Regions from separate parts of the Lelliottia sp. JS-SCA-14 genome, predicted to be linked through region 3. Evidence: predicted binding sites of a transcription regulator. Region 3 holds the regulator's gene; each other region holds the start of a gene.
What was found. The regulator LexA, encoded in region 3, represses DNA repair genes until DNA is damaged. The targets are predictions, from matches to a motif close to TNCTGTATGTACATACAGNA.

Region 1 (10,442 bases), 630 kb from region 3:
TTTACCTGGCGGCGATGTATTCTGAAACCCGTAATATGACCCCAATTTCTGGTGGCTTCGCCAATAAAGCGCAGAACTTCGAAGTGGTCGCACAATATCAGTTCGATTTCGGTCTGCGTCCTTCCCTGGGCTATGTCCAGTCTAAAGGTAAGGATATTGAAGGTATCGGCGATGAAGACATCGTGAAATACATCGACGTCGGCGCGACCTATTATTTCAACAAAAATATGTCCGCGTTTGTTGATTATAAAATCAACCAGCTGGACGACGATAATAAACTGGGCGTGAGCAGCGATGATATCGTTGCCGTCGGTATGACCTACCAGTTCTGATATTGGATAAAAAAGAACCCGGCGCGAAAGTGGCCGGGTTTTTTATTGTCTGTCGCTTAGGCGGGTAAAGCGTTAAGCGGAGAGCTTAACCTGCTGGTTAGTGAAGTCATCAGCGGGTTCGAGCTTTAAATCCAGCGTCGCCAGCAGTTCGCGCGCTCTGTCGTGGAAACCACGCAGGGTCAATTCCAGACGATCGATCACTTCCTGATCTTTGATAGTTGTCGCTTCCCAGTGGCCATCTTTGTTGAACAAACCAAAGTGATAGCTATAAGTAAAACGCTTCTCTTCCGCGTTCATCTCCATCCACCAGCCCCAGAACTCCCGTTTTTCGGGTGCAGGCTTCACGTTGACGCAAACAGCCAGGCAGTCGAAAAAAAAGCGATTCTCTTCACACTGCTCTTCTCGAATATACGGGCCAAGAGCCATGAACTTCTTAATCAGTCTACTTTTCGGGTGTCCACTCGGTAACGTCATTGCGATCTCCTTTTGTGAAGCCACTGTTTTACCAAACCATCAAAATTTAGCAATCTATTAACACAATCTCTGGGTGATCCAGCGTGTAATCTCGTTCAGTGCTTTGTCAAAATTCTGATACACCGGGCTGAAGGGTATCTCTAGCAGCTTGCCATCCGAAGATGACGAGGTGATTAAACGCGACTCCTCTTCCGGGCTGAAGGGATCGTTCTTCCAGAAGCCGGACAGCATCGGCGTTGGGCAACGGCGCCCGAGCAGCCCCTGCGTTTTGAGGGAATAGCGATTCAGCTCCACGCGCAGCGCTTCGTCTGATGCATCATGCATGCCAAGGCGGCTCGCCAGCACGTCGAGATACATCTCCGGGACGCTTCCCTGACGCGTCGGATCGCTCAGCAGCGCATGGACAACCGGCCCCAGACAGGCCACCGCTTTCAGGCGCGACGATTCGAGATACGCCAGACGCACCGCGACGTTAGCACCAAACCGGAAGCCAAATGCCGCCACGCGGGTGTGATCCACCCAGGGAATATTCTCCAGCGCTTTTAACGCATGCTGGTGCAATAAACTGGAGTCCTGCGTCAGCTTCCACTTCGAGGAAAAACCGATCGACGGCATATCCAGCGTCAGCATCGCGACCCCTTTTGGTGCGAAGTAGCGCTCAAACAGGCTGAAATAATCAATTTGCAGGGAGTCCAGACCGCCGCACATCATCACCGTCGGGAACGGGCCTTCGCCTGGCGGCATGTGCAGGAATCCGGTGACCGGCGCGCCGCCGGGAATGGTGAACTCAATTTCGCGGACGTTGCACGGCAAACGCAGGGCGGCTTCTTCATACGCGCGGTTCGCCAGCGCCTGCGCCTGTTCCGCGAGATCGTCGCCCTTCAGATGCGGATAGGCAGCGATGCTGTAGAGGTTGGCGGCGTGGAGCCAGTGTTTTCCGCTGAGGGTCTGGTCCTGCTCCTGGGAGGCTTTTTGCTGCCAGATCATCGCCTGAGAGGCCCACTCGTAGATCCAGTTGCCGCCGCGATAACCAACCACCGTATCGTAGAGATCGCTGTCGGTGCGATCGGCCTCGCTCATGACGATGCGCGCCTGCACGTCGAGAATTTCACGGGCATCAATGCCGCGCCAAATCCACATCAGACGGTTAATCATGCGATACCAGTGCGGCACGTTTTTGCCGTCCAGGGCGGACTGCACAGCAGGCTGAGTGCCAGGGTTGAAGCGACGAACAAGCGTCGACGTTTCCGGGTGTTTGAAACGAGGTTTGAACAGGGTTTCGCTAAGATTCGCCTGGGTCATTGCGCGCTGCCTCCATGATTACGTCACATAGAGTCCATTGTAACGCGCTGGGGGCTAAAAAAAACAACGCCCGGCATCACCGGGCGTTAAAAATAATTTCGCTCTGTCATTAACGGCCAGAAATCGGCGGCACGAAGACCACGCCCATATCCCACGGCTGTTCAATCCAGGTGTCCTGCGGGATGTCGATCACGTAGTCGTCAACCAGCGGCTTACCAGCCGGTTTGGCGAAGATGGTGACGAAATGCGCTTTTGGATACATATCGCGGATCGCAACCGCAGTACCGCCAGTGTCCACCAGATCGTCGATGACGATGAAGCCTTCGCCGTCGCCTTCAGCGCGTTTCAGCACGGTCAGCTCGCGCTGGTTATCGTGGTCATAGCTGGAGATGCAGACGGTATCGACATGGCGAATACCCAGTTCACGCGCCAGCAGTGCGCCCGGTACCAGACCGCCACGGCTTACGGCAATAATGCCTTTCCACTGTTCAGAAGGCATCAGGCGTGCAGCCAGTTTGCGCGCGTGAATCTGCAACATGTCCCAGGTGACGACGTATTTTTCGCTCATGTGATGTCCCAGCCTGTTTATATACGGCTTAAAAAGTGTTCGAAGGGGAAATAGGTTGCGCGAGATTATAGAGATCTGACGCACTAAAAACCAGTGTTAAGCGGCCCAGCGGGGAGTTTTTACTTGCTTTATGCTAGCAGCGGACGGAGAAAGTGGTATTCTCAACCTCATCTCGCAAGCCCGACTTGTGCTGACTATCACCCTGCTAACCCTGTGACCTGCAAGCTTGTTTGCAGCGCCACGACAAGGAGACTTATCGTGTCTGAACTGTCTCAATTATCTCCACAGCCGCTGTGGGATATTTTTGCCAAAATCTGTTCCATTCCTCACCCTTCCTATCACGAAGAACAGCTTGCCGAACATATTATGGGCTGGGCGAAGGAAAAAGGCCTGCACGCGGAGCGTGACCAGGTAGGCAATATTCTGATTCGTAAAGCGGCTACCGCAGGTATGGAAAACCGCAAACCGGTTGTGCTTCAGGCGCACCTGGATATGGTTCCGCAGAAAAACAACGACACCGACCACGACTTCACTAAAGATCCGATTCAGCCGTACATCGATGGCGAATGGGTGAAAGCACGCGGCACGACGCTGGGTGCGGATAACGGTATCGGTATGGCCTCCGCGCTGGCGGTGCTGGCTGACGATAGCGTTGAGCACGGCCCGCTGGAAGTGCTGCTGACCATGACCGAAGAAGCCGGGATGGACGGCGCGTTTGGTCTGCAGGCCAACTGGCTGCAGGCTGATATCCTGATCAACACCGACTCTGAAGAAGAGGGTGAGATCTATATGGGTTGCGCCGGTGGTATTGATTTCATCTCTACCCTGCCGCTGACTCGTGAAGCCATTCCTGCTGGTTTCCAGACCTTTAAGCTGACGCTGAAAGGGCTGAAAGGCGGCCACTCCGGTGGTGATATCCATTTGGGTCTGGGCAACGCCAACAAACTGCTGGCGCGCTTCCTGGCCGGTCACGCGGCCGAGCTGGATCTGCGTCTGGTCGACTTCAACGGCGGTACGCTGCGTAACGCGATCCCACGTGAAGCCTTCGCCACCATCGCGGTTCCGGCGAATAAAGCCGACGAGCTGAAAAACCTGGCGAACGTTTACCTGGATATCCTGAAAAACGAACTGTCGATCAAAGAGAAAAACCTGACCGTGGTTCTGGAATCCGTCACCAGCGATAAAGCCGCGCTGACCACTCAGTCTCGCGACAGCTTTGTCCAGCTGCTGAACGCCACGCCTAACGGCGTGATCCGCAACTCTGACGTGGCGAAAGGCGTGGTGGAAACCTCCCTGAACGTCGGCGTTGTGACCATGACTGACGACAGCGCAGAAATCATCTGCCTGATCCGTTCGCTTATCGACAGCGGTAAAGAGTATGTGGTGAGCATGCTGGAATCTCTGGGCAAACTGTCTGGCGCGAAAACCTCCGCCAAGGGCAGCTACCCGGGCTGGCAGCCAGACGCGACCTCTCCGGTCATGGCGCTGGTGCGTGAAACCTATCAGCGTCTGTTCAACAGCACGCCGAACATTCAGGTGATCCACGCGGGTCTGGAGTGCGGTCTGTTCAAGAAACCGTACCCGGATATGGACATGGTCTCCATTGGGCCGACCATTACTGGTCCGCACTCTCCGGACGAGCAGGTGCATATCGAAAGCGTGGGCCACTACTGGACGCTGCTGACCGAACTGCTGAAATCTATTCCGGCTAAGTAAGTTGCTAGTGGGGATGGGTGCGGTCTGATGCCCTCACCCCAACCCTCTCCCACGGGAGAGGGAGCTAAACGTAGGCCCGGTAAGCGTTAGCGCCACCGGGCTTTTTTTATAGCCCCAGCACCAGCTGCCGCTCCAGCTGCGGATCCAACAGCGTGACGTGCAACCCCACCAGCCTCACTCCCCTTCCCCCTCGACGCTCCTGCCAGGCTTTCTTGGCCGTTGCAATCAGATCGTCTTTATTCAGGCGCGGCCAGACGTGCTCCTGGGTTGTCTGCTGGAAGTCGTTAAACTTGAGTTTCACCCCCTGACGGGCAATTAGCAGGTCGGGTTTGACCTTCGCCAGCCGTCGTTCCAGCTCGGGATAGAGTTGCTCGACAATAATGGTTTCGCAGTCGTTCCACTCATGAATATCTTCCGCCAGGGTGCGCTCCACTCCCACGGATTTACGCAGGCGCTCGCTATTAATACTGCGCTCATCGATCCCCTGACTGCGCTCCCACAGCACCCGGCCAAACTTGCCAAAGCGTTTGAGGAGCATCGCCAGATCGCTGTTCTGCACGTCTTCGCAGGTGCGCAGGCCGAGCGTCTCCAGTTTGGCGGCCGAGACTTTACCGACGCCGGGGATTTTGCCCAGCGGCAGCGTTTTCAAAAACGCCGGAACATCATCGGGGGTGATGACGTACTGCCCGTCCGGCTTGTTGAGATCTGAGGCGATTTTGGCGAGGAATTTGACCGGGGCGATGCCCGCAGAGGCCGTCAAGTTCAGCTCGTTGAAAATGGTCTGGCGGATCTCCTGCGCCATCAGCGTGGCCGAGCCGTGGCAGTGCACGCTGTCCGTGACATCGAGATAGGCTTCGTCGAGAGAGAGCGGTTCGATGAGCGACGTATAGCGGGAGAAGATTTCGCGAATGTGGACCGAGGCTTCTTTATAGGCATCGAAGCGACCGGGCAAAAGAATCAGATGCGGGCAGAGTTTGAGGGCCATCGCCGTCGGCATGGCGCTGCGCACGCCAAATTTGCGCGCCGGATAGTTGGCGGTGCTGATCACGCCACGCTTAACGCGGCTGCCGCCAATAGCGATGGGGACATCCCGCAGCGCCGGATTATCACGCATCTCCACTGCGGCAAAAAAGCAGTCCATATCGACATGGATTATTTTGCGCATACTCAACCCTCACCTTTCACTGGATAAGTATACAGTTAAAGAATCAGAATTGAAAAGTATCACCCTGTTCACATCACATACAATTTCGCAAAGTTCCTGGATTCAAACGCCGCCGGATAAGTTATAAATGCCAACTAATTTGTAAACTCATTAGTTCACTCTTGCGAAAAAATGCAGCGATGCTAATGTGAGCGCTCCTAATCCAGAGTATTCTGATTTCGGGTCTCTTTTGCCGTCCTGGCAAGTTGGTTTGGCTTTATCAAGGAACTTGTAGTATGCGTAAAATCGCATTGTTCATTGCGATGCTTCTGATCCCGTGTGTCTCGTTTGCAGGGCTGCTTGGCAGCAACAGCTCAACCACACCGGTCAGCAAAGAATATAAACAGCAATTAATGGGATCACCGGTTTATATTCAGATCTTCAAGGAAGAACGCACGCTCGATCTATTTGTCAAAATGGGCGAGACATATCAACTGCTTGATAGCTACAAAATCTGTAACTATTCCGGTGGCCTCGGCCCGAAACAACGTCAGGGTGATTTTAAAAGTCCTGAAGGTTTCTACACCGTTCAGCGCAATCAGCTCAAACCCGACAGCCGCTTCTATAAAGCCATCAACATCGGCTTCCCGAACGCTTACGATCGGGCGCATGGTTACGAAGGTAAATACCTGATGATTCACGGTGCCTGCGTGTCCATTGGCTGCTACGCCATGACGGACAGCGGTATTGATGAGATTTTCCAGTTTGTGACCGGCGCGTTAGTCTTCGGCCAGTCGGGTGTTCAGGTCAGCATCTATCCGTTCCGCATGACCGATGCCAACATGGAGCGTCATAAGTACTCAACCTATGCGGATTTCTGGAAACAGCTGAAACCGGGTTACGACTACTTCCAGCAGACGCACAAACCGCCGACCGTCTCGGTCGCGGATGGTCGCTACATCGTCAGCAAACCGCTGAGTCATGAAGTCGTCCACCCGCAGCTGGCGTCAAACTACGCGGTTCCCGAGACAAAATAACGCCCACTCGCCTGGCATAATCTTTTGCCAGGTTTCATTCCCCGTCAGGGGCTGAGTGGCGATAACCGTGACCACATCGTCAGGTGTGGTTTCGGTTTGAAAATCAATTTCCACATCCTGATCCAGCAGCTTGGCCACACCAAAGGGCGCGCGTCGCGTGATCCAGAACAGATTGGTCGAGCAGAACGCCATCACGTAGCGCCCGTCCGACAGCAGCATATTAAACACGCCCTTCTCACGCAGCTCGCGGGCCAGCGTGCCGATGTATTTAAATACCGCCTCCATGTTGCCTGGCGTGCGCGGATAACGCTCCGTCAGCTTGTGCAGTAACCAGCAAAAGGCTTTCTCGCTGTCGGTTTCGCCCACCGGACGGAAATTCCCCGTCTCAAGCGATTTATACCCGGTCAGCTGCCCGTTATGGGCGTAGGTCCAGTTGCGGCCCCACAGCTCACGGGTAAACGGATGGGTATTTTCCAGCGCCACTTCGCCGCGGTTTGCCTGACGTATATGGGCGATCACCGAACGAGATTTTATCGGGTAATCCTGCACCAGGCGGGCAATAGGAGAGTTGAAGCTGGGTTGCGGATCTTTGAACGTGCGACAGCCTTTGCCTTCGTAGAAGGTAATGCCCCAGCCGTCTTTATGCGGCCCGGTTCCTCCACCGCGCTGCACCAGCCCGGTGAAACTAAAGCAGATATCGGTTGGCACATTGGCGCTCATCCCGAGCAATTCGCACATACTTCACCTCCACAACAGCGGGGGCAAAATGCCCCCAGCGAAGACTTACTTAACCATCTCTTTTTCGATCAGCTGGATCAGGATATGGATCACTTTGATGTGAATTTCCTGAATACGGTCAGCATAACCAAAATGCGGCACACGGATTTCGATATCCGAGGTTCCCGCCATTTTGCCGCCATCTTTGCCGGTCAGGGTGATGACTTTCATCCCCTTCTCACGCGCGGCTTCAATCGCTTTGATCACGTTGCCAGAGTTACCGGAGGTCGAGATGCCCAGCAGAACATCGCCTTCACGGCCTACCGCTTCAACGTAGCGCGAGAAAATATGATCGTAACCGAAGTCGTTACCCACGCAGGAGATGTGGCTCACGTCAGAAATCGCAATCGCCGGGTAGCCCGGACGGTTTTCGCGGTAGCGACCGGTCAGCTCTTCCGCGAAGTGCATGGCGTCGCAGTGGGAGCCGCCGTTACCGCAGGAAAGCACTTTGCCGCCAGCTTTGAAGCTGTCTGCCAGCAGAACCGCCGCACGCTGAATCGCGTGAATATTGGCTTCATCTTTCAGAAAGTTAGCCAGCGTTTCCGCAGCTTCGTTCAGTTCGTTACGAATAAGATCCTGGTACATGAGGATAATCCTTCAGTATTGATGAATAACAAACGGAGTGTACCGGATAGCAGTAAAACCGAGAAGCTAAAGCCATGCAAATCCTCCGGCGTTTTGATGATTCGTGCCTGCGAAAACCCGAACAATGTGAACCAGGTTGTAATTATTTTGTGAATGCATTGCTAAAAGAAATAACATCCACTACAACCATATCATCACAAGTGGTCAGACCTCCTACAAGCAAGGGAGCTTTTCTTTATGATGATTTTGAGCATTATCGCAACCGTTGTACTGCTCGGTGTGTTGTTCTATCACCGCGTAAGTTTAGTTCTGAGTAGCCTGATTCTGCTGGCGTGGACTGCCGCGCTTGGCCTCGCGGGTCTGTGGAATATCTGGCTTGTCCTGCCGCTGGCCATCATCCTGCTGCCGTTTAACGTCCCGGCGATGCGTAAGTCAATGATTTCTGCCCCGGTGTTCCGCGGTTTCCGTAAAGTGATGCCGCCGATGTCACGCACGGAAAAAGAAGCGATCGACGCGGGCACCACCTGGTGGGAAGGCGATCTGTTCCAGGGAAACCCGGACTGGAAAAAGCTGCATAACTACCCGCAGCCGCGCCTCACCGCCGAAGAGCAAGCCTTTATTGATGGGCCGGTAGAAGAAGCGTGCCGCATGGCCAACGACTTCGAAATCACCCATGAAATGGCCGATCTGCCTCCGGAACTGTGGGCGTACCTGAAAGAGCATCGCTTCTTCGCGATGATCATCAAGAAAGAGTACGGCGGCCTGGAGTTCTCCGCTTACGCTCAGGCTCGCGTGCTGCAAAAACTGGCTGGCGTGTCAGGAATTCTGGCGATCACCGTCGGCGTACCTAACTCGTTAGGCCCGGGCGAACTGCTGCAACACTACGGCACCGAAGAGCAAAAAGATCACTATCTGCCGCGCCTGGCGCGTGGTCAGGAAATCCCGTGCTTCGCGCTGACAAGCCCGGAAGCAGGTTCTGATGCCGGTGCGATCCCGGATACCGGCGTCGTCTGTATGGGCGAGTGGCAGGGCCAGCAGGTGCTGGGCATGCGCCTCACCTGGAACAAGCGCTACATTACGCTGGCACCTATCGCCACCGTCCTGGGCCTGGCGTTCAAACTCTCTGACCCGGACAGACTGCTGGGCGACGAGGAAGATCTGGGCATCACCTGTGCGCTGATCCCAACTTCTACCCCTGGCGTTGAAATTGGTCGTCGTCACTTCCCGCTGAACGTACCGTTCCAGAACGGCCCGACCCGCGGCCAGGATATCTTTGTGCCGATTGATTACATCATCGGCGGCCCGAAAATGGCCGGTCAGGGCTGGCGTATGCTGGTGGAATGTCTGTCGGTCGGTCGTGGCATTACCCTGCCGTCGAACTCTACCGGCGGCCTGAAATCCGTCGCGATGGGGATTGGCGCTTACGCCCATATCCGCCGTCAGTTCAAAATCTCCATCGGTAAGATGGAAGGGATCGAAGAGCCACTGGCGCGTATCGCAGGCAACGCCTACGTGATGGACGCGGCGGCCTCGCTGATCACTTACGGCATCATGCTCGGTGAAAAACCGGCCGTGCTGTCGGCTATCGTGAAGTATCACTGTACCCACCGCGCACAGCAGTCAATTATTGATGCGATGGATATTGCCGGCGGTAAAGGCATTATGCTCGGCGAAGGCAACTTCCTGGCGCGCGGCTATCAGGGCGCACCGATTGCCATTACCGTGGAAGGCGCAAACATTCTGACCCGTAGCATGATGATCTTCGGTCAGGGCGCGATTCGCTGCCATCCATACGTGCTGGAAGAGATGGCGGCGGCGCAAAACAACGACGTCGATGCGTTCGATAAACTGCTGTTCAAACACATCGGCCACGTAGGCAGCAACAAAATGCGCAGCTTCTGGCTGGGCCTGACGCGCGGTCTCACCAGCTCGACGCCAACGGGCGATGCGACCAAACGTTACTACCAGCATCTGAACCGCCTGAGTGCGAACCTGGCGCTGTTGTCAGATGTGTCGATGGCCGTCCTGGGCGGCAGCCTGAAGCGTCGCGAGCGTATCTCTGCGCGTCTGGGCGATGTCCTGAGCCAGGTGTTCCTCGCCTCTGCGGTACTTAAGCGTTACGACGATGAAGGCCGTCACGAAGCGGATCTGCCGCTGGTCCACTGGGGCGTGCAGGATGCCCTGTACCAGGCAGAGCAGGCGATTGACGATCTGCTGGCGAACTTCCCGAACCGCTTTGTGGCAGGCGCTCTGCGTGCGGTCATCTTCCCGACCGGTCGTCACCACCTGGCACCGTCCGATATCCTGGATCACAAAGTGGCGAAGATCCTGCAGGTGCCAAGCGCGACCCGCTCCCGTATCGGTCGTGGTCAGTACCTGAAACCGACGCCGCATAACCCGGTCGGTCTGCTGGAAGAGGCGCTGCTGGACGTGATGGCCGCCGATCCGATTCACCAGAAAATCTGTAAACAGCTGGGCAAAAACCTGCCGTTTACCCGCCTGGATGA
Region 2 (10,442 bases), 1.4 Mb from region 3:
ATGTTCTTCAGACGCATCCACAGCAGCGGCTGTGCCAGCAGGGTGCGCAGCGAGATAATCAACACACCGCCGTTGGCTTTGTGTACCAGCCCTGGCTGAATGCTCAGCGAACCGTTGAAGTGACGCAGGCAGCCAAATAACTGTTCCGCTTCGGCCCACTCGGCGGTAATGACGTCGCCGGTGGCAGCAAAATTTTCATCAGCAGTTTTTGCGGGTTCGAAAGTGACATCACTTCCCACGATACGATATTGCCCACCAAAAACGTTGTCCGCTTCTGGCTGCAATTGACGCACGGCATCGGCCATCAGCGCCAAATATTCGGCTTCTTCTGGCGCCTTCAGTAACATGAAGGGGGAGGTTGTCCATGGGCTTAACGTTTGCTCCAGCGCGTAATGTAAACGCGGTTGCGTGTCGCTAAGGATGAAGTCGTGTTCTTTTGCGAGGTCTGGCTGTGCAAACAGTTCCTGATAGCTTTCAGTATCCGGAACCAGGTCACGCCATGCTAGTTTCGTAATGGTCAAAGTTGATGTTTTTTAGTTAGATGTAAAGCGGTGGATTATACCGCAAGCGTTGACCCATTCCCACGTGGTATTCGGGATTTCAGAGGGTGAATGCGACGCAAGGCTCTCAGGATATGATTTCTTTTCAGCAGATTGCCAAAAAACTGATATTCTGAACATAGTTACGAGGTAACACTGAGATCGCGATGAAATATCAACAACTGGAAAATCTCGAAAGCGGCTGGAAATGGAAGTATCTGGTCAAAAAGCATCGAGAAGGCGAGCTGATCACCTGCTACATCGAAGCCAGTGCTGCAAAAGAAGCGGTGGATGTTTTGCTGACCCTCGAAAATGAGCCGGTACAGGTCAACGGGTGGATCGAAAAGCACATCAATCCGGCGCTGTTAAACCGTATGAAGCAGACCATTCGTGCGCGTCGCAAACGCCATTTTAACGCTGAACATCAGCACACGCGTAAGAAGTCTATCGACCTGGAGTTTATGGTCTGGCAGCGGTTAGCCGGTTTGGCCCAGCGCAGAGGAAAAACCTTGTCGGAGACGGTGGTGCAGCTGATTGAAGATGCGGAGCATAAAGAGAAATATGCTAACCAGATGTCAACGCTGAAGAATGACCTGCAGGCCATGCTTGGCAAAAAATAGTTTTTCACTTTTCTTCAGGCAATAAAAAACCCCGCATGGCGGGGTTTTTTTATAAGACGATAACTTATGCCGCAGGCTGAGTTACAACGTCTTTGATACCTTTAACTTCGATCTCAACGCGACGATCTGGTGCCAGGCAATCGATCAGTGCAGCGCGAGCTTTCACGTTGTCACAGGTGTTGCCAGTCACTGGGTTAGATTCGCCCATACCACGTGGGGAGATCTTGTTAGCTGGGATACCTTTAGATACCAGGTAATCAACTACAGACTGAGCACGTTTCTCGGACAGATTCTGGTTGTATGCGTCAGAACCGATACGGTCGGTGAAGCCCAGAACCACTACTGAACCGTCTTTCGGGTCAAGGTTGCTCAGCTGGGTGTACAGCTGATCCAGTGCCTGCTGACCTTCTGGTTTCAGAGTTGCTTTGTTGAAGTTGAACAGAACGTCAGACTTCAGAGTGAAGTGCTTGGTCTGTACTTCTGGAGCTGGAGCCGGAGCTGGAGCAACGATCGGAGCTGCATCTTCCTGCTGGCCGAAACGGTAGGAAACACCTACGCTCAGCATGCCGTTGTCAGGACGAACGCCAACGGTAGCACCGTCGCCGATGTTGTTAACCCACTGGTATTCCAGACGAGTAGCGATATCACGGGTCATTGCCCACTCTACGCCACCAGCGAATACTGGGGAAACACCCGTGTCGTGGTCGTCGCCAGCACGGCTGTTGCTGGAGTCAGCGCGCCATACCATGCCGCCCAGACGAGTGTACACGTCCAGATCGTCAGTTACTGGGTAACCCAGTTTAGCGGTCAGCTGAACGCCTTGAGCTTTGAATGCGCCGTTAACGTTGTCGCCTTTGTATGGCATACGACCTAACCAGTCGTAACCCATTTCAAAACCAACATACGGGTTAACCTGATAGCCACCAAACGCACCTGCACCGAGCTGGCTTTCGTGAGTTGGGCCATCGTTGTTCAGGGAGCTGTTGTACCAGCCAGTGTCGTGGAACTGAGACCAGCCCAGTTTGCCACCTGCATACCAGGTATTATCTTTCGGAGCGGCCTGCGCTACGGTAGCGAAGCCAGCCAGTGCCACTGCAATCGCGATAGCTGTCTTTTTCATTTTTTGCGCCTCGTTATCATCCAAAAATCGCCATGAAGATCTCGTCGAGAAATCACGGTTAAATCCTTCACCGGGGGGCGAGCTCAAACTAGTAACTCTACCGATATCTTCGGCTTAGACCGAGCACCCCTGGCGATGTAAAGTCTACAACGTACTCGAAAACTTACAAGTGTGAACTCTGTCAGGCATATGAAAAAAAAAGTTCCGTATACGCAATATTTAACATTTTTAGCGAGAATTTTATGCTGTAAAATTAACGGAAACCGCGCCAGACAAGCTTTCTCGAAGTTTTGAGTTGTGGAACTTTTTGCGTCAACGGATGTCAAAAAAAGTTCCAGGAATACTCTTAAATTTACTCAATGATACAAATTTGAGTGAATTTTTAGCCCAGACAGGTGTCCTCTGCCGAGAGTATCGAGACGAACCGGACGCATAATGAACCCTATCGCGTCACCTTCTTCTGCCGCATTCGCCAGGCGAATATGTTCTTCTTCTGTTAATTCTTCTGCCAGCCAGCCAATCACAACGCTGTAGTTCCCGGTGCGCAATGCGCGAACCATCGAATCCACCGTATGGCATGGCGCGACCTGGCTGCTCTGCATCATTTTGGTGAGGGGCAGCCCAGATGCCTGTACCCATTCCCGGCTCAACTTCTGCTGCGGCGTCAGCCAGAGCTGCCAGCGCGACTGCTGGCCAAGTTGTTGTAAAAGCGGCAATAAAAGCAATTGTGTCATCATGGGCTGGTCTTCGCGATATACCACTTCACTGATCAAACCGGTAGAGACACGCCCGGCCGTTTTTTGCGCGCCATTGCCAGCGGAAGAGGTAAAAGATGTTAAGCGATTTGCATAGCCTGAAGTGTGCATAATCATTCCAGCCCTGTAGTTACTGTATGAATATACAGTAACCCCTGTACGCCCAAAGATCAACCTCATTTTCGGAAAGCGTCTCGCAAATTTAGTTCGATATTGGCGTGTCCTGCAAAATAATCTTGCCGAGTGACAATAAGTTTTCTATGTTCCTGCTAACGGATCCGGTAGTAAGTAAATGGTGTTGTTACTCTATGATTTATATGGTGAATATCATGAAAAAGATATCTTATGAACGGATCTATACATCCCAGGAATACCTCTCACCTTTGGGTGAAATCCACCATCGGGCTCTCTTTGGCGGATACACATTAGCCGTCGACGAAGCGGTCTTTGCAATGGTGTCTGATGGCGAACTCTATCTGCGGGCGTGTGAGCAAAGCGCCCAGTACTGTGTAAAACAGTCCTCCTCCTTTTTAACCTTACTCAAACGGGGCAGACCGGTTCTGTTGAATTACTACCGCGTGGATGAAGGATTATGGCAGGACCGCGAAAGGCTGTTGCAGCTTTCAAGCTTTGCGCTCGAGGCAGCCCGGCATGAGCGTTACCAGCGGCATCAGCGGCGGCGACTCAAAGATTTGCCCAACCTGACGTTCCAGATTGAAATTCTCCTGTGTGAGGCGGGCGTCACCAGTGAAGCGATGTTACGGACGCTGGGGGCAGAAGCATGCTGGCTGAAAATCAGAGCCCTGAACCGGCACCTTGGCGTCAAAGTGTTGTTTGCACTGGCCGGGGCGATTGATGGGCTGCATGAGGCGGCGCTCCCGACGATCAGGCGTCGGGAGCTGATGGAGTGGTTTAACGCGCTTCCTGTACTGCCGGAAAATCATTCCGGTAAGTAGCGATTTGCTGCTGCAGGCGGCAAATCTCAGGCAGAAGGGCGATGAGCAGACCGATTTGCTGGAGCACGAGCGGAGCCTTGGTGTCCGCACCGGGGTCGAAATGCGCAATACGCTGGCTAAGTTCATCTATTGCATTTCGCACGCGCGGCTCGTCGACCGGACGGTGATGGAGCGCATCATCGACGTAGCACACAGCATCATCCAGCAGTGCGAGGATGTTCGGATCGGTGAGCTGCTCGCGATGCGCACCCAATGTTGAAATGTAACTGGTGAAGGTGTGGTTCAGACACAGCAGGCGGAAAGCGACTTCACGAATTTCTGCGGTCGCGCGCGGCTCCGTTGACATGTTTGACACCACCGACGCCAGTTCCGCATCGCGATTATGGGCATCACGACGGGCAATGCGATAGGCCAGACGGTTGTCGCGGCCCTGATGATACTGCTCGAGGATCGCGTCCAGATAGCGGCAGTTGGCATTTATCGCCAGATCCAACGCGCGCGGCAGATTGCGAAAACGCCAGTCCGGCCAGATAAAGCTCACCGCAGCCCATGCGATGGCGCAACCAATCAGCGTGTCGATGATGCGTGGCAGAGCGACTTCGAATCCTTCGCCCAGCAGGTTGAAGCACAGTAACACCAGCAGGGTAATAAACATGGTCGCATGAGCATACTGGACATTACGAAAGGCGAAGAACAGCACGCCGGTAATGACGATCAGGATGAGCTGACCTTCTACGGAAGGGACAAAATAGAGCACCGGCAGACCAATGGCGACACCGACGAGCGTGCCGATCACGCGCAGCGCCAGGCGATGGCGGGTGGCGTTGTAGTTTGGCTGGCAGACAAACAGGCTGGTGAGCAAAATCCAGTAGCCGTGGTGCAGGCCGGTGATCTGTATAAAGGCATAACCAACGCACAGGACGGCGGACATCCTCACCGCATGGCGAAAGAGGGCAGACTCCGGCGTGAAATTGCGGCTCAAACGCAGCCACATATCCGCGAAGCCGTGCGGGCTGTCGTCCGCGAGCTGGTTTTCCGCTTCGTTACCCGGCATGGAGAGCGCCTGCTCAGACTGGATCGTCGCCAGTTGCGCATCGATGGCGCGCAGATTGTTCAGCAAGAACCCCAGGGCTTTCATCTGTTCTGGCGAGGTGCCGCTGGCCTGCACGCGATCGAGCGCCGCATCAAGATGGCTGAACGCCCGCTCGAAGCGAGGATCGTGCTGGTAAGGTGTTCGTAAGAGAATCGATCGCGCCAGCTGCTGGCATGCCTGGGACTGCATCGACAGCAGTCGCTGGAAGCGGAACATCACGTCGCTATAGCGGAACTTCTCGCGCAGGGCGGCGTATTGTACATGCGACGAGCTGGCTCGCTCGTGAATATCCTGAGCCACAAAGTAATAATGCAGCGTTTGTCGGGTGCCGCGCTGACCGCGATCGCCGCGCAGACGCGTGAGTAGCGAGGCTTTGGTCTGATTCAGCGTGGTGACCAGCTGTCCGTTGGCCAGCGCCAGATCGTAAAGCGGGGCCTGGCTCTCTTCTTCGATGTCCGGGTCGAACAGCCGGGATTTGAGTTCCAGATAGTGCGCCAGCTGTTCATAGCTGCGCGCGAGATTGTCCTGTAGCGGACGAATCGGGAAGATCAGGTGCCCGGTCAGGGTCAGCAGGTTATACCAGATCGCCCCCACAAGCAGCAGAAGCGGCTGTTGATACCACTGGTCGTAAAGGGACACGCCCAGCATGGTGTAGATCGCAATCAGCAGTGCGCCAAAGGCGATAGTCGCGTAGCGCTGTCCCAGCCCGCCCAGCAGAATAAAGCCGGTGGTGGAGATCATCAGACCCAGGGCAAAAAGCCACGGCCAGGGGAAGAGCAACTCGACGGACGCTGAGGCGATGAAAAAACAGATCAGCGTAATCACCAGATTGCGCAGCCGTCCGGCCAGGCGATCGTCAAGGTCGGCCAGCGCTCCTGCCACCACGCCAAGGGTCAGCGGAATGGTCAGCTTAACCTCGCCGAGCCACCAGGGCACGGCTGCCGCGCCGCAAAGCGCGATAAAAATCCTGACGTTATAGAGCCAGGCACTGTTCCATGTGTATCTGCGAAGCAACGGGCTTAGCATAGGGGCGGCGTATCCTTAGTTACTGAAAACGACGGCGGGCATTGGCTTCGCGCGCAGCCTGCGCGACTTCTACCGGCACCACGCGGCGACCGACGGGCCACAGGGCAATCGCGGCGATCTTAAAGTTGGCGATCCCGACCGGGATCCCAATAATCGTAATGCACTGCGTGATCCCGACCGCGATGTGCATCAGGCACAGCCACCAGCCGAAGAAGATTAGCCACAACATATTGAGCAGCGTTCCGCCCGTATTCATCAGGACGCTTTTGCTCTCCGGATTAAGTTCATCCACATGAACGGCTTCGTTGCCGTAGGGCACCAGGGAGAGTTTAGTGATCTCCCAGCACGAGCGCGTCAGGGGGAGCGTGAAGATCAGAACAATGCTGACCAGCGTGGCAAATAGCCAGGAAAGGGTGGTGGCAAAACCGCCAAGGACAAAATTCAAAATATTCAGAACGGTACGCATAAAGCCTCACTTCCTTTCGATATGATTAAAGCCTGATGATTGTAACGTTTTTTTAGGCTGGAGCACCTGAAAACTGGCGGTTAAACTAATGGGCAAACACTCTCTTCGTGGATCAGGCTGGACATGGAACTAAAAGCGACATCATTAGGCAAGCGCCTGGCGCAACATCCGTACGACAAGGTTGTCCTTCTTAACGCCGGAGTGAAAGTCTCCGGCGAACGCCACGAATATCTCATTCCATTCAATCAGCTGTTGGCTATCCACTGCAAACGCGGCCTGGTGTGGGGCGAGCTGGAGTTTGTCCTGCCTGCCGATAAAGTTGTGCGTCTGCACGGGACCGAATGGGCCGAAACCCAGCGCTTCCACCATCATCTGAGCACACTCTGGCAGCAGTGGAGCGCGGAGATGAGTCAGGTGGCTGAACAGGTATTGCAGCAGGTTCTGGCGGATATCGCCCAGAGTCAGGCGCAAAAGAAATGGCTCACCCGCGCTCAGACCGCCGGAATGCAGCAGCGGATCCGCCAGGCGCTGACGGCGCTGCCGCTACCCTCGTCTCGTCTTGATGAGTTTGAAAACTGCCGCGAGCCGTGGCGCCAGTGCAAAGCCTGGCTGACGGATATCGACCAAAGCCGACTGGCGCATAACCAGGCCTGGACCGATGCCATGCTGGCGCAGCACGCCGAGTTTTTCCAGAATATCGAGTCCTCTCCGTTAAACCCGGCGCAGGCGCGCGCGGTGGTCAACGGGGAACATTCGCTGCTGGTGCTCGCGGGCGCAGGCAGCGGTAAAACCTCAGTGCTGGTGGCGCGAGCCGGATGGCTGCTCGCCCGCGGCGAAGCCACAGCCGACCAGATTCTGCTTCTGGCCTTTGGTCGTAAGGCCGCGCAGGAGATGGACGAGCGGATTCAAGAACGTTTACACACGCGGGATATCAGCGCGCGGACGTTCCATGCCCTGGCGCTGCACATTATCCAGCAGGGCAGCAAAAAAGTGCCGGTGATCAGCAAACTGGAAAACGACACTCAGGCCAGGCTTTCACTGTTTATCACCACCTGGCAACAGCAGTGCAGCGAGAAAAAGGCGCAGGCAAAAGGGTGGCGCCAGTGGCTGGAAGAGGAGCTGAACTGGACGGTGCCGGAAGGCAGTTTCTGGCAGGACGAGAAACTGGCGCGTCGCCTCGGCTCACGGCTCGATCGCTGGGTGAGCCTGATGCGCATGCACGGTGGCTCGCAGGCCGAGATGATTGAGAATGCGCCAGAAGAGGTGCGGGCGCTGTTTTCAAAACGCGTGAAGCTGATGGCTCCGCTGCTGAAAGCCTGGAAATCGACGCTGAAAGAGGAGAATGCCGTCGATTTCTCCGGGCTGATTCATCAGGCCATTATCATTCTCGAAAAAGGGCGCTTCGTCAGTCCGTGGAAACATATTCTGGTGGACGAATTTCAGGATATCTCCCCGCAGCGCGCCGCGCTGCTGGCGGCACTTCGCGCGCAGAACAAACACACTTCGCTCTTTACCGTGGGGGATGACTGGCAGGCGATTTACCGCTTTAGCGGCGCGCAACTGTCGCTGACCACCGCTTTCCATCACTATTTTGGCGAGGGCGATCGCAGCGATCTCGACACCACGTACCGCTTCAACTCCCGCATCGGTGAAATCGCCAACCGCTTTATCCAGCAGAACCCGCATCAACTGGTGAAACCGCTGAACAGCCTGTCTGCCGGGGATAAGAAAGCGGTGACGCTTTTGCCGCAGGATCAGCTGGAGGCGCTGCTGGACAAGATGAGCGGCTATGTGAAAGCGGAAGAACGAATTTTGGTGCTGGCGCGCTATCACCACCTGAAACCGGCGATACTGGACAAAGCCGCCACCCGCTGGCCAAAGCTTACGCTCGACTTCACCACCATTCATGCCAGCAAAGGCCAGCAGGCAGATTACGTGATTGTGCTTGGGCTGCAGGAGGGCAGTGACGGCTTCCCGGCCCCGGCGCGCGAATCGGTCATGGAGCAGGCACTGCTGCCGGTCGTGGAGGATTTCCCGGATGCGGAAGAGCGTCGTCTGCTCTACGTGGCCATTACCCGCGCACGTCATCGCGTCTGGCTGCTGTTCAACAAAGATGAACCGTCGCGCTTCGTGGATATTCTGAAGAATATAGATGTGCCGGTGGCGAAAAAGCCTTAAAGATTAATGCCGGGTCAGGCGAAGTCGCCGCCCGGCATAAACGCTTACTTCAGCCTTTCTGCCAGATAGCGCGGATAATCCGGAATCAGGATCTCAATCGGCGCGTTGAACTGCGGCGACTCGATAATAAAGTCGGCGGTAGAGAGGTTAGTGGCAACTGGAATATTCCACACGGTCGCGAGGCGCAGCAACGCCTTCACATCCGGATCGTGCGGCACCGCGTTCAGCGGGTCCCAGAAGAAAATCAGCACATCAATTTTCCCTTCCGAAATCTGCGCGCCCACCTGCTGATCGCCGCCCAACGGGCCGCTCAGCATGGCATTCACTTCCAGCCCGGTTTCACGCTGGATCAGATTTCCGGTGGTGCCGGTTGCAGAGAGATTGTGTTTTTCCAGCAGAGCCTGGTGGCGCTGAACCCAGTTCAGCAGCATTTGTTTACAGTGATCGTGCGCGACCAGCGCGATGTGTTTGCGCTCCGGCAGGGTACGTGTTGTCAGTTCCATAATCTTTTCCGTCAGGTTCAGGTTAACTGGCTACACGATGACGGGAACCGCCTGACGCTGCAAGAGAAAGGGCGAAAAAATGTGGCTCAGGACGAAGGTTGTTGCTTCGCCCACTGTAAAAATCGCGTGCGGGTGTCGGGATCGGCCTGCTGGAACCAGAATTTGAGGCGCTGCTCGGTCAGCGTCTGCGACTGCGGGGGGATCACATCCAGCTCAGACACGCCGGACAGCAGCGTGCTGTCATCTGCCATCATGGTGGCAAACTTGGGCAACGACGCGGTTTTGCCCGCTTTGTTATAGCGTTCCGTGTCCGCTTCGTAATCCAGCCCTTTCGGGGTTTTGGTCAGTGCCAGAATGTCCAGTTTTACCGGAATGGGCATCGCATCGCCGTCCAGTAGCTCCAGTTTTGGCGCGGCTTCAAAGGTTTCGGACTCTTTTTCCGTCTCCAGCCGCGGCAGATTAAAATTCACCTGGCTGATTTTCTGCGTGTTAAAGCTCACCACCAGCGGCGGGGAGATGTAGAGGCGCTGCTCGTGGTTGGAGAGGCGAATGTTTTTTTCGATGCGAAAGACAATCTGATGCGGCCCGTTATCCAGTTCGATGCTGTCCGCGCCGCGCAGCAGCGAACTGGAGACTTTTTTGCCGTCGAGGACCAGCAAATCAATGTCCGTGGATAATCGCAGCGTTGTGGCATAAACGCAGACCGGCATCAATAATGCAATCACAGCAGAGGCAATGCCGGTCTTCATAAGGCGCTCCTGTCGAAAATACTTTCGTCGTAATAATGTATCTAAATTTTTCGATAAACACGTTTACTAACATATAGACATATTCCAGGGTTTTGCCCTCATACAGATGTATGGGATGAATGGTTGCCTGAAGGGCTTTGGCGTACACTTTAAAAAAAGCCAGGAGAAACACCAAGAAAGAGAACGAGATTATCGCCATTCTGACCTCGACCCGTACCATCGCGCTGGTGGGCGCGAGTGATAAACCCGATCGTCCCGGCTATCGCGTAATGAAATATCTTCTCGACCAGGGCTATCACGTGATCCCGGTTTCACCGAAGGTGGCGGGTAAAACGCTGCTGGGGCAACAGGGCTACGCAACGCTTGCCGATGTGCCTGAGAAAGTCGACATGGTGGATGTGTTCCGTAACTCAGAGGCGGCCTGGGGCGTGGCGCAA
Region 3 (10,442 bases):
TCATCGCAAAGGTCGTTTTACCCATCGACGGACGCGCCGCGACGATAATCAGATCCGACGGCTGCAAACCGGCGGTCTTTTTGTTGAGATCGTCATAACCAGTGTTCACACCGGTGACGCCGTCGTGCGGCTGCTGGAAAAGCTGTTCGATACGCGCGACGGTGGAATCCAGGACTTCGGCGATGTTTCGCGGCCCTTCGTCTTTGTTCGCACGGCTTTCGGCGATTTTAAACACGCGGGATTCGGCGAGATCCAGCAGGTCTTCGCTGGTGCGGCCCTGCGGGTCAAAGCCCGCTTCGGCGATCTCATTCGCCACAGCGATCATCTCACGGACAACGGCGCGTTCGCGCACGATGTCGGCGTAGGCGCTGATATTCGCCGCACTTGGCGTGTTTTTCGATAATTCTGCCAGATAGGCAAAACCACCGACAGAATCGAGCTGCCCCTGGCGCTCCAGAGACTCAGCCAGCGTAATCAGATCAATCGGGCTACCGGCTTCCTGCAGGCGCGCCATTTCGGTAAAGATATGGCGGTGTGGACGGGTATAAAAATCATCGGATACCACGCGCTCGGCGACATCGTCCCAGCGCTCGTTGTCCAGCATCAAACCGCCCAACACCGACTGTTCCGCTTCAATCGAGTGCGGCGGGACTTTGAGTCCGGCGACCTGCAAATCGCGCTCGCGAGGCTCAGTCTGTTTGTTGAAGGGTTTATTTCCTGCCATAGTGAATGGATTACCATAAATTGAGAGACGGGGAAGTATAACCGTCTGCAAATGAATCGACAAAGGAGTTCAACGTGGCAACTCGTATCGAATTTCACAAGCATGGTGGTCCTGAAGTCCTGAAGGCGGTGGAGTTTACCCCCGCAGTACCTGGGGAGAACGAAATCCAGGTCGAAAACAAAGCGATTGGTATCAACTATATCGATACCTACATCCGCGGCGGTCTCTATCCGCCACCGACCATGCCGAGCGGCCTGGGAACCGAGGCAGCAGGTGTCGTGGTGAAAATCGGCAGCGGCGTGAAGCATATTAAAGAAGGCGATCGCGTGGTGTATGCCCAGTCGCCGCTCGGCGCGTACAGCTCGATTCACAACGTGCCCGCCGATAAGGCCGCCATTCTGCCGAACGCGATCTCCTTTGAGCAGGCAGCGGCGTCATTCCTGAAAGGGCTGACCGTCTATTATCTCCTGCGTAAAACCTACGAAATCAAACCCGATGAGCAGTTCCTGTTCCACGCCGCGGCGGGCGGTGTCGGGCTGATCGCCTGCCAGTGGGCCAAAGCGCTGGGCGCCAAACTGATCGGCACCGTCGGCAGCGCGCAAAAAGCGCAGCGTGCCCTGCAGGCGGGCGCGTGGCAGGTGATTAACTATCGCGAAGAGAGCATCGCCGAGCGCGTGAAAGAGATCACCAACGGCAAAAAGCTGCGCGTGGTCTATGACTCCGTCGGAAAAGACACCTGGGAAGCATCGCTCGATTGCCTGCAGCGTCGCGGTTTGATGGTGAGCTTTGGCAACGCTTCCGGCGCAGTCACCGGCGTGAATCTGGGCATTCTCAATCAGAAAGGCTCGCTGTATGTCACGCGCCCTTCCCTGCAAGGCTACATCACCACCCGTGATGAACTGACGGAAGCCAGCAACGAGCTGTTTTCGCTAATTGCCAGCGGCGTAATTAAAGTGGATGTGGCAGAAGCGCAGAAATATCCGCTGAGCGATGCGCAGCGCGCGCATGAAGTGCTGGAGAGTCGCGGGACGCAGGGGTCGAGTTTGCTGATCCCATAAAAAGAATTAGGGCTTCCTGTAGGAAGCCCATTCTTTTTTTAGTTCGGCTGTATGTAGGGTACAGCTCGATGAATTCTTTAACGGCAGCCATAGTGACAGATTCGATAAGTAAATCCTATTCTGTTCTAAGCCTCGCTGCCGGAAAAGTTACAGGTATGTGACGAACGCCTCAATACCTTAGTAACGAAAGCGGTTATTGCGCTGATACTGCGGGACTTTTGGCGCTTTTATCGCCCGAATCACCCACACCACAGCGACCGCTAACAACAGCCACGGCAGCAGTTTAATCATCAGCGCAAACAGCCCGCCGATAAACATCACCACCGTCGCCACCACCAGTGCAGCCAGAATGCCAAGCAGCGAAATTCCGGTCGCCATCAGCATGACAAAAAATCCAATCACAAACAGCAGTTCCAGCATGGCTCTCTCCCACATGAATACCTCAGATATGCAGTGGGTATTACAAGAAACGTGCCAAAGTTAACTTATTGAATCCAAAACAAAACGCCCCGCGAACATTCGCAGGGCGTGGTGAATTTGACGAACTTTTGGTGAAAATTATCGCTTGTCAGCGACCAGACGCAGCGCCTGCTCGAGGACTTCGATATCTGCCCCGGCTTTGTGGGCATTTTCGCTCAGGTAGCGACGCCACTGACGCGCCCCCGGAATGCCCTGGAATAAACCGAGCATATGGCGCGTCACATGGCCCAGATAGGTACCGTTGCTCAGCTCGCGCTCAATGTACGGATACATGGCGCGCACCACGGCAACCGGGTCTTTATCGGTGCCGTCCACGCCGAAGATCTCACGATCCACCGAGGCCAGAATGCCCGGATTTTGATACGCCTCGCGGCCCACCATCACGCCGTCCATGTGTTCTAAATGGGCTTTGGCTTCGTCGAGAGATTTGATGCCGCCGTTGATCGACATGGTCAGATGCGGGAAATCACGCTTGAGCTGATACACGCGCGGGTAGTCCAGCGGCGGAATTTCACGGTTCTCTTTCGGGCTGAGGCCCGACAGCCAGGCTTTACGCGCGTGGATGATAAACGTCTCGCACTCACCTTTTCCGGCCACCGTATTGATGAAATCGCACAGGAATTCGTAGCTGTCCTGGTCGTCAATGCCAATACGGGTTTTGACCGTCACCGGAATCGACACCACGTCGCGCATCGCTTTGACGCAATCGGCCACCAGTTGGGCATTGCCCATCAGGCAGGCGCCAAACATGCCGTTCTGCACGCGGTCAGACGGACAGCCGACGTTGAGGTTGATCTCATCGTAGCCGCGCTCTTGCGCCAGTTTCGCACAGTGCGCCAGCGCCGCCGGGTCGCTCCCGCCGAGCTGCAAGGCAACCGGATGCTCTTCTTCGCTATAGGCCAGATAGTCGCCCTTGCCATGAATAATCGCCCCGGTGGTCACCATTTCGGTGTACAGCAGCGTGTGGCGAGAGAGCTGGCGCAGGAAATAGCGGCAGTGTCTGTCGGTCCAGTCGAGCATCGGCGCGATGGAAAAACGGTGTGCAGGGAAATTTGACTGTGATTCTGACGACATGGCGAAGTTTTAAGCATTTGGTGGAAAAGGGGCGCTACTATAGCACAAAGAAAAGCCGGAGGCGCATGGCCTCCGGTCGTCTTAGAAGGTGACGCTCAGCTGCGCGCCCGCGCCCCAGGTTTTGTCTTCCCCGTACAGGCCCATCAGATCCACATGGACCGCGTTGAACGGCGCAAAGCCAAGACCGCCGGTAAAGACGTTGCTGTCGTTGTCTTTCACGTCCGCACGATAACCGGCACGCACCGCCAGCCAGCTGAGGGGCGTGACTTCCGCACCGACGCCGACATACTGGGAGTTTTCTTCGCTTTTGAAGCCTTTGGTTTCGGTCAGATCGCCATCGGCGGTGAGCGTCACCAGATCGTTGTGCCAGGCCACGCCAGCGGTCACCAGCGGACGGATCTGGTAGGTATCTTTGTAGTTCACTTCCTCACCCGTGCGGCCATTACGAATGCGCACATCTTTGGTGTCGATATCACGCGACATCAGGTTTTGCCCGCTCAGGCCCACCGTCCAGTGCTCGCCAAAATCAGCGGTCACACCGGCATCGACGTTGAAACCGGTATCGTCCGTGCGATAGCGGCTGTTGTTCCAGTCATCGCTGTCGTAGGTGTAGATGGAGGTGGTGTAGTTATAGAGCCAGGTTTTTTGCAGCTTTGGCGTGATACCGACAGAGACCGGTACATCGGCGATATCAAACTGACGCGCCACCGCCACGCCGTAATCCGAGACAATTGCTGCCCGGCCAGACGCGGTGGAGTTGAGGTTTTTGGTGATTTGGTCCGAACCATTCAGGGCAGCATCCAGCGCGACGCTTCCGGCCACCAGTTTGCTGTTCTGGATACTGCGCAGATAATCAATATCCTGCTGGTCGATGGAAGAGCTGACGCGCGCGTGGGCGTAGCCTTTTGCCACAAAGGCAACCGCCAGAACATGGTTGGGAATGCTGACCGCAATTCCGGCACCGGCGTTAGCGCGGGCGGTTTTGCCTTTCAGATCGTCCAGTTCGTCAGCAAGATCTTTCGCCGCGCTCTGGAACTGGTTCACGGATCCTAAGGGATTGGCGATGATCTCAGCCGGTGTCAGGCTGTTGATCACATTGTCGTAGTGATCGACTTTATCGCTGATATCGTCGATCTGATCCTGCAGATTGTCTTTGTCGGTGATCTGCGCGCCGACCGAAGGCAGAATCACGGTAATGTCGTCATCCGGTTTTGCCTTTGCCAGCAGCGCCGGGTTTATGAAGGCTCCACTACCGTAATTGCCCGAAGCAACGCCCGTACCACCCATCGCGTCACTACGCGCTTCTGCCCAGGTATTAGCGGCGGACGCCTCGTTTGCCACAAACAGGGAGACAGCGATGCTAACCACCGAAAATTTTAAATGTTTTTTCACAGTATGCTCGTTTTATAGTCTGTTATTTAACAACCCTGTTATCTCTTAAACAGGGACGAACTATTGCTGTGAATAACATCAAAAAGACACGCTATTTCCTTAAGTTAAATCTTCCGGTTGGCCTGTTGTAATTTGTGACGGCCCTCAATATTTATAGAAGAGGAAATTATTTTCGCCCAGGTTTTCCGTCGTGCGGGCCAAAAAACTGCGGGGGATGGTCCACCCAGCGGTCCTCTCGGGTGGCGGCATACACCGGATTGAGCGGGTAATAGATGCGGTTGTGTTTTTTGTTCGCCTCACCCACGACCAGCAGCCGAACCTCTTCCTCGGTGTTGTTGATAAAGGTGTGGCAGACCCCGGTTCCGGCCGGAAAACCGACGCTGTCGCCCGGCTCAAGTTTCCATAAATAACCGTTAATCCATGCCTGCGGATGCCCTTCAATCACGAAGATAAACTCCTCTTCGTCGCTTTCGGCGTGGGGATAGGAAGTGCGACGGCCCGGCGGCAGGCGTTCATGGTGAATACCGATCCGCCCCAGCCCCAGTTTTCGGGCCAGCGGCGCGCCGATAGCGAAGAGTTCGTCACTGTCCGGGTAAGTCGAATCGTCGGCACCTTCGACGTCGCGCCAGTGTCGGATGCAGTCAGGTCTTTTCATTCTGTTTATTCCCTTGTTTCGATGCGTCAGGTATAGCACACCGTGGCGGATCTCGGCGTTTTCAGCAGAACATGGTAAAGTGAGGGTTTCCAGACTCCATACTCCGAGGTGCGACATGGACAAGACCACGATGCAAGATCTGCTGGCGCAAGCTGAAAAGCTCTGCGCTGAACGCAATGTGCGCCTGACCCCGCAGCGCCTTGAAGTGTTACGTCTGATGAGCCTGCAGCGCGGTGCCATCAGCGCCTACGATCTGCTCGACCTGCTGCGCGAAAGCGAGCCCCAGGCGAAACCGCCAACGGTCTATCGTGCGCTGGATTTCCTGCTGGAACAAGGGTTTGTGCATAAGGTTGAGTCGACAAACAGTTATGTGCTGTGCCATCTGTTCGATCAGCCAACGCACACTTCAGCCATGTTTATCTGCGATCGCTGCGGTGCGGTCAAAGAAGAAGGGGCGGAAGGCGTGGAAGACATCATGCATTCGCTGGCGGCGAAAATGGGCTTTGCCCTGCGCCATAACGTGATTGAAGCGCACGGGTTGTGCTCGGCGTGTGTCGAAGTGGAAGCCTGTCGCCATCAGGGCGAGTGCCAGCACGATCACTCCATTTTAGTGAAGAAAAAACCGCGCTAAAAACAAAGCGGGCGGCTGTTAAGCCGCCCTCAGGGATTGTACTTCCGTGTACAACGGGTAGAACTCTGTTACCAGCGGTAGTCGTTGCGTTTTTCCCAGTCAACGACCTCTTTTTCCGCCTGATCTTTCGCGTAGCCGTAACGTTCCTGAATCTTACCGACCAGCTGTTCGCGTTTACCTTCAATGACGGTCACGTCATCATCGGTCAGTTTACCCCACTGTTCTTTCGCTTTACCTTTGAACTGTTTCCAGTTACCGCCGATTTCGTCTTTATTCATAATCATATCCTCATCGTTCGGTTATCACGTAAAATTCGTGTCGTCCGTTACGTTCATTTCTGCTGGACGTGATATTAATTGTAGATAAGGATTTGGCAGACGTTGAGAGATTCAGAATCTTTAACCATTTCGTCAAACGAAGCCACTACGCAAACCAGGTATTGTTGCGCCAGTGGCGCCGCCAGATCACCGCCAGAGAGAGGCCGCGCAGAGCGAGGAACACCGCCAGGGCCAGCCACAAACCGTGATTGCCAAGCCAGGGCAGCGTGAAAAGCGTCAGGGCAAAACCGGCCGCCGCGACCGCCATGCTGTTGCGCATCTCGGCCCCGCGCGTCGCACCGATAAACATGCCGTCGAGCAGATAGCACCACACCCCCACCACCGGTAAAACGACCTGCCAGAGAATGTAGTGATTTGCCAGCTCGCGCAGCTCAGGCAGCGAGGTTAAGAGCGCCACAATATTCGTTCCGAACAAAGCGTAGACGAGCGCAAAGCTTAGCGCCACCAGGCCCGACTGCCGACAGGCCGCCCGCCACACCTCCTGCAACTGCCCCGTTTCGCGCGCACCGTACGCCTGCCCTGAATGGGCTTCAACCGCATAGGCAAACCCGTCCAGCGCGTAGGCGGTGAAGGTCAGCAGGGTCATGAGGACCGCGTTCACCGCCACGATCTCCGGCCCGAGCCGCGCGCCGAATACCGTCAGCGCGCCAAAGCAGAGTTGCAGCAGCAGCGAGCGGAGCATGATGTCGCGGTTAAGCGCCAGCAGTTTGCGGATATTGCCGTGCCACGCGGTTTTCAGCATCGCGAGTGTGATGCCACGCATCGCCAGCACGCGTTTCACCATCCACAGGCCGATGAAGAAGGTGCCGTATTCCGCGACAACCGTCGCCAGCGCGGCCCCCTGCACGTTCATGTGCAGGCCCATCACCAGCCACAGATCGAGCACGATATTGAGCAGGTTTCCCACCACCAGCAGGATCACCGGCGCGCGGGCGTACTGTACGCCGAGCAGCCAGCCGAGCAAAACGAGGTTAGCCAGCGACGCCGGGGCGCTGAGCCAGCGGATTTCAAGGAACCGTCGCGCCTGTTCGAGCACGGCTTCACTACCGCCGACGACGTGTAGAGCCAGATCGATTAGCGGCGTACGCAGCAAAACAATCAGCAGCCCTGCGCCGAGCGCGAGGATCAGTGGCTGGACCAGCGCACGAGCCAGACGAACCGGATCTTTAGCGCCAAACGCCTGGGCCGTCAGCCCGGTGGTGCTCATACGTAAAAAGAGCAGCAGCATAAAGAGGAAGCTGGTCGCCGTTGCGCCGATGGCCACGCCGCCGAGATAAACAGGGGAATCCAGATGGCCAATCACCGCCGTATCGACCAGCCCGAGCAGGGGAACGGTGATATTGGAGAAAATCATCGGCAGCGCGAGACGCCACAATGCCTTGTCTGAGGGAGTCAGCAGAGACATGAGAAAGTACCGGGAAAGATAAGAGACAGTCAGGCTGCGGAAAGACCGCAGCCTGTCAGAGAGACATTACAGCCATTCGCCGTTGCGGATCACGCCCACAGCCAGACCTTCGATGGAGAAAGACTGTTCGCGGAGATCGACCACAATCGGGGAGAACTCGCTGTTTTCTGGCAGCAGCTGTACCGTGTTGCCCTGTTTTTTCAGGCGTTTCACGGTCACTTCGTCGTCGATGCGCGCAACCACAACCTGGCCGTTACGCACATCCTGGGTTTTGTGAACTGCCAGCAGATCGCCGTCCAGAATGCCGATGTCTTTCATGGACATCCCGCTGACGCGCAGCAGGAAATCGGCACTGGGTTTGAACATCGCCGGATCGACCTGATAATGCCCTTCAATGTGTTGCTGTGCCAGCAGAGGCTCACCTGCTGCGACACGGCCCACCAGTGGCAGACCCTCTTCTTCTTCCACCAGCAGGCGAATGCCGCGTGACGCACCCGAAACAATCTCAAGGACGCCTTTACGCGCCAGCGCTTTGAGGTGCTCTTCAGCGGCATTTGGAGAACGGAAGCCCAGACGCTGCGCGATTTCCGCACGCGTTGGTGGCATTCCCGTCTGGCTGATGTGATCCCGAATAAGATCGAACACCTCTTGCTGTCTGGCCGTTAACGCTTTCATTCCGCCCCCTGGGTGTATATACAGTTATGCTGTGAGTATATACAGTCAAAGGTGATTTTGGAATCAAAAACTGCACAAAAAACCAGAGACTTATTCGATTCCTGAAGGCTTATCGAAAATGTGACCAAAGAAGCGTGATCCAGGTGATGGCAGCGATGATAATCGCCAGCAGCACAGCGGCAGAGCCCATATCTTTTGCGCGGCCCGAGAGTTCGTGGAAATCAGACCCGATGCGATCCACCACCGCTTCGATAGCACTGTTCAGAATTTCCACTATCATCACCAGAAGGACTGAACCAATGAGAAGCACGCGGGTAATAGGATCAACATCGAGGAAACAGGCGATGATTACCGCGACGACGGCGGCAACCCCCTCCTGGCGAAAAGCAGCTTCATTGATCCATGCGGCGCGGAAACCTTTCCATGAATATCCGGCAGCTTTGATGATTCGGGTTAACCCAGTGGTATTATTGGCCATTAAAAGAACCTTTTCTTAGATTTAGCGTCAGTAACTATAGCTGTAGCGCATTGCCATGCAGCCTGAAGTATGACCGGTAACAACAGAAATTTTGCGCGCTTTCTGTTATCCTTGCGCCGCATTTGCATTATTAACCAGAGGCTTTACATCGTTTATGTCCGGCTGGCCACGAATTTACTACAAATTACTTAATTTACCATTAAGCGTCCTGGTAAAAAGTAAGTCTATCCCGGCGGAACCCGCGCTGGAATTAGGGCTCGATACCTCGCGCCCAATTATGTACGTTTTGCCTTATAACTCGAAGGCAGACTTACTGACGCTGCGCGCCCAGTGTCTGGCGCACGACTTACCCGATCCGCTCGAACCCCTTGAGGTCGACGGAACGCTGCTGCCGCGCTACGTGTTTATTCACGGCGGGCCGCGCGTGTTCACCTATTACACGCCGAAAGAAGAGTCGATTAAGCTGTTCCATGACTACCTCGATCTGCACCGCAGCAACCCCAGCCTGGATGTCCAGATGGTGCCGGTGTCGGTGATGTTTGGTCGTCGTCCTGGACGTCAGAAAGGCGAAGAGAATCCGCCGCTGCGCATGCTGAACGGCATTCAGAAATTCTTTGCCGTCTCATGGCTGGGGCGCGACAGCTTTGTGCGTTTCTCCCCTTCCGTTTCGCTGCGCCGCATGGCGGATGAGCACGGCACGGATAAGATCATTGCGCAGAAACTGGCACGCGTGGCGCGTATGCACTTCGCCCGTCAGCGTCTGGCGGCCGTTGGCCCGCGCCTGCCAGCGCGTCAGGATCTGTTCAACAAACTGCTGGCCTCGAAAGCCATTGCTCGCGCCGTCGAAGACGAAGCGCGCAGCAAGAAAATCTCTCACGAGAAAGCCCAGCAGAACGCGATTGCCCTGATGGAAGAGATTGCGGCCAACTTCTCCTACGAGATGATCCGCCTTTCCGACCGTATCCTGAGCTTCACCTGGAACCGTCTCTATCAGGGGATTAACGTCCACAACGCCGAGCGCGTGCGCCAGCTGGCCCACGACGGCCACGAAATTGTCTATGTGCCTTGCCACCGCAGCCACATGGACTATCTGCTGCTGTCCTACGTCCTTTATCATCAGGGACTGGTGCCACCGCACATCGCCGCCGGTATCAACCTGAACTTCTGGCCAGCCGGCCCGATTTTCCGCCGTCTGGGTGCGTTCTTTATTCGTCGTACCTTCAAGGGCAACAAGCTCTACTCTACGGTGTTCCGCGAATATCTGGGCGAGCTGTTCAGCCGCGGCTATTCCGTTGAGTATTTCGTCGAAGGTGGCCGCTCTCGTACGGGCCGTCTGCTTGACCCGAAAACCGGCACCCTGTCGATGACCATTCAGGCGATGCTGCGCGGCGGTACGCGCCCTATTACGCTGGTGCCGATCTACATCGGTTACGAGCACGTGATGGAAGTGGGCACTTACGCCAAAGAGCTGCGCGGCGCGACCAAAGAGAAAGAGAGCCTGCCTCAGATGCTGAAAGGCCTGAGCAAGCTGC

Region 1: a site for LexA is predicted at 5,575-5,594, ahead of dinB (DNA polymerase IV). Genes of this name have one in related genera too.
Region 2: a site for LexA is predicted at 3,166-3,185, ahead of sulA (SOS-induced cell division inhibitor SulA). Genes of this name have one in related genera too.

Annotation. Positions count from the first base shown of each region.
Region 1 is NZ_CP141606.1:957,093-967,534, reverse strand. It holds gene phoE (phosphoporin PhoE) at 1-332, shown strand, start outside; gene crl (sigma factor-binding protein Crl) at 405-806, opposite strand; gene frsA (esterase FrsA) at 864-2,108, opposite strand; gene gpt (xanthine phosphoribosyltransferase) at 2,218-2,676, opposite strand; gene pepD (cytosol nonspecific dipeptidase) at 2,935-4,392, shown strand; gene dinB (DNA polymerase IV) at 4,499-5,557, opposite strand; gene dpaA (peptidoglycan meso-diaminopimelic acid protein amidase) at 5,833-6,573, shown strand; gene U9O48_RS04520 (class II glutamine amidotransferase) at 6,544-7,311, opposite strand; gene lpcA (D-sedoheptulose 7-phosphate isomerase) at 7,357-7,935, opposite strand; gene fadE (acyl-CoA dehydrogenase FadE) at 8,173-10,442, shown strand, end outside.
Region 2 is NZ_CP141606.1:1,775,291-1,785,732, forward strand. It holds gene U9O48_RS08265 (Lon protease family protein) at 1-521, opposite strand, end outside; gene matP (macrodomain Ter protein MatP) at 707-1,159, shown strand; gene ompA (porin OmpA) at 1,224-2,279, opposite strand; gene sulA (SOS-induced cell division inhibitor SulA) at 2,636-3,145, opposite strand; gene U9O48_RS08285 (TfoX/Sxy family DNA transformation protein) at 3,364-3,990, shown strand; gene yccS (YccS family putative transporter) at 3,947-6,109, opposite strand; gene U9O48_RS08295 (YccF domain-containing protein) at 6,129-6,575, opposite strand; gene helD (DNA helicase IV) at 6,699-8,753, shown strand; gene mgsA (methylglyoxal synthase) at 8,798-9,256, opposite strand; gene csgI (curli synthesis inhibitor) at 9,343-10,005, opposite strand; gene U9O48_RS08315 (CoA-binding protein) at 10,143-10,442, shown strand, end outside.
Region 3 is NZ_CP141606.1:327,393-337,834, reverse strand. It holds gene dnaB (replicative DNA helicase) at 1-724, opposite strand, end outside; gene U9O48_RS01545 (quinone oxidoreductase) at 799-1,782, shown strand; gene pspG (envelope stress response protein PspG) at 1,960-2,202, opposite strand; gene dusA (tRNA dihydrouridine(20/20a) synthase DusA) at 2,341-3,336, opposite strand; gene traF (conjugal transfer protein TraF) at 3,418-4,728, opposite strand; gene U9O48_RS01525 (cupin domain-containing protein) at 4,895-5,383, opposite strand; gene zur (zinc uptake transcriptional repressor Zur) at 5,499-6,014, shown strand; gene U9O48_RS01515 (CsbD family protein) at 6,083-6,292, opposite strand; gene dinF (MATE family efflux transporter DinF) at 6,438-7,757, opposite strand; gene lexA (transcriptional repressor LexA) at 7,824-8,432, opposite strand; gene U9O48_RS01500 (diacylglycerol kinase) at 8,542-8,910, opposite strand; gene plsB (glycerol-3-phosphate 1-O-acyltransferase PlsB) at 9,065-10,442, shown strand, end outside.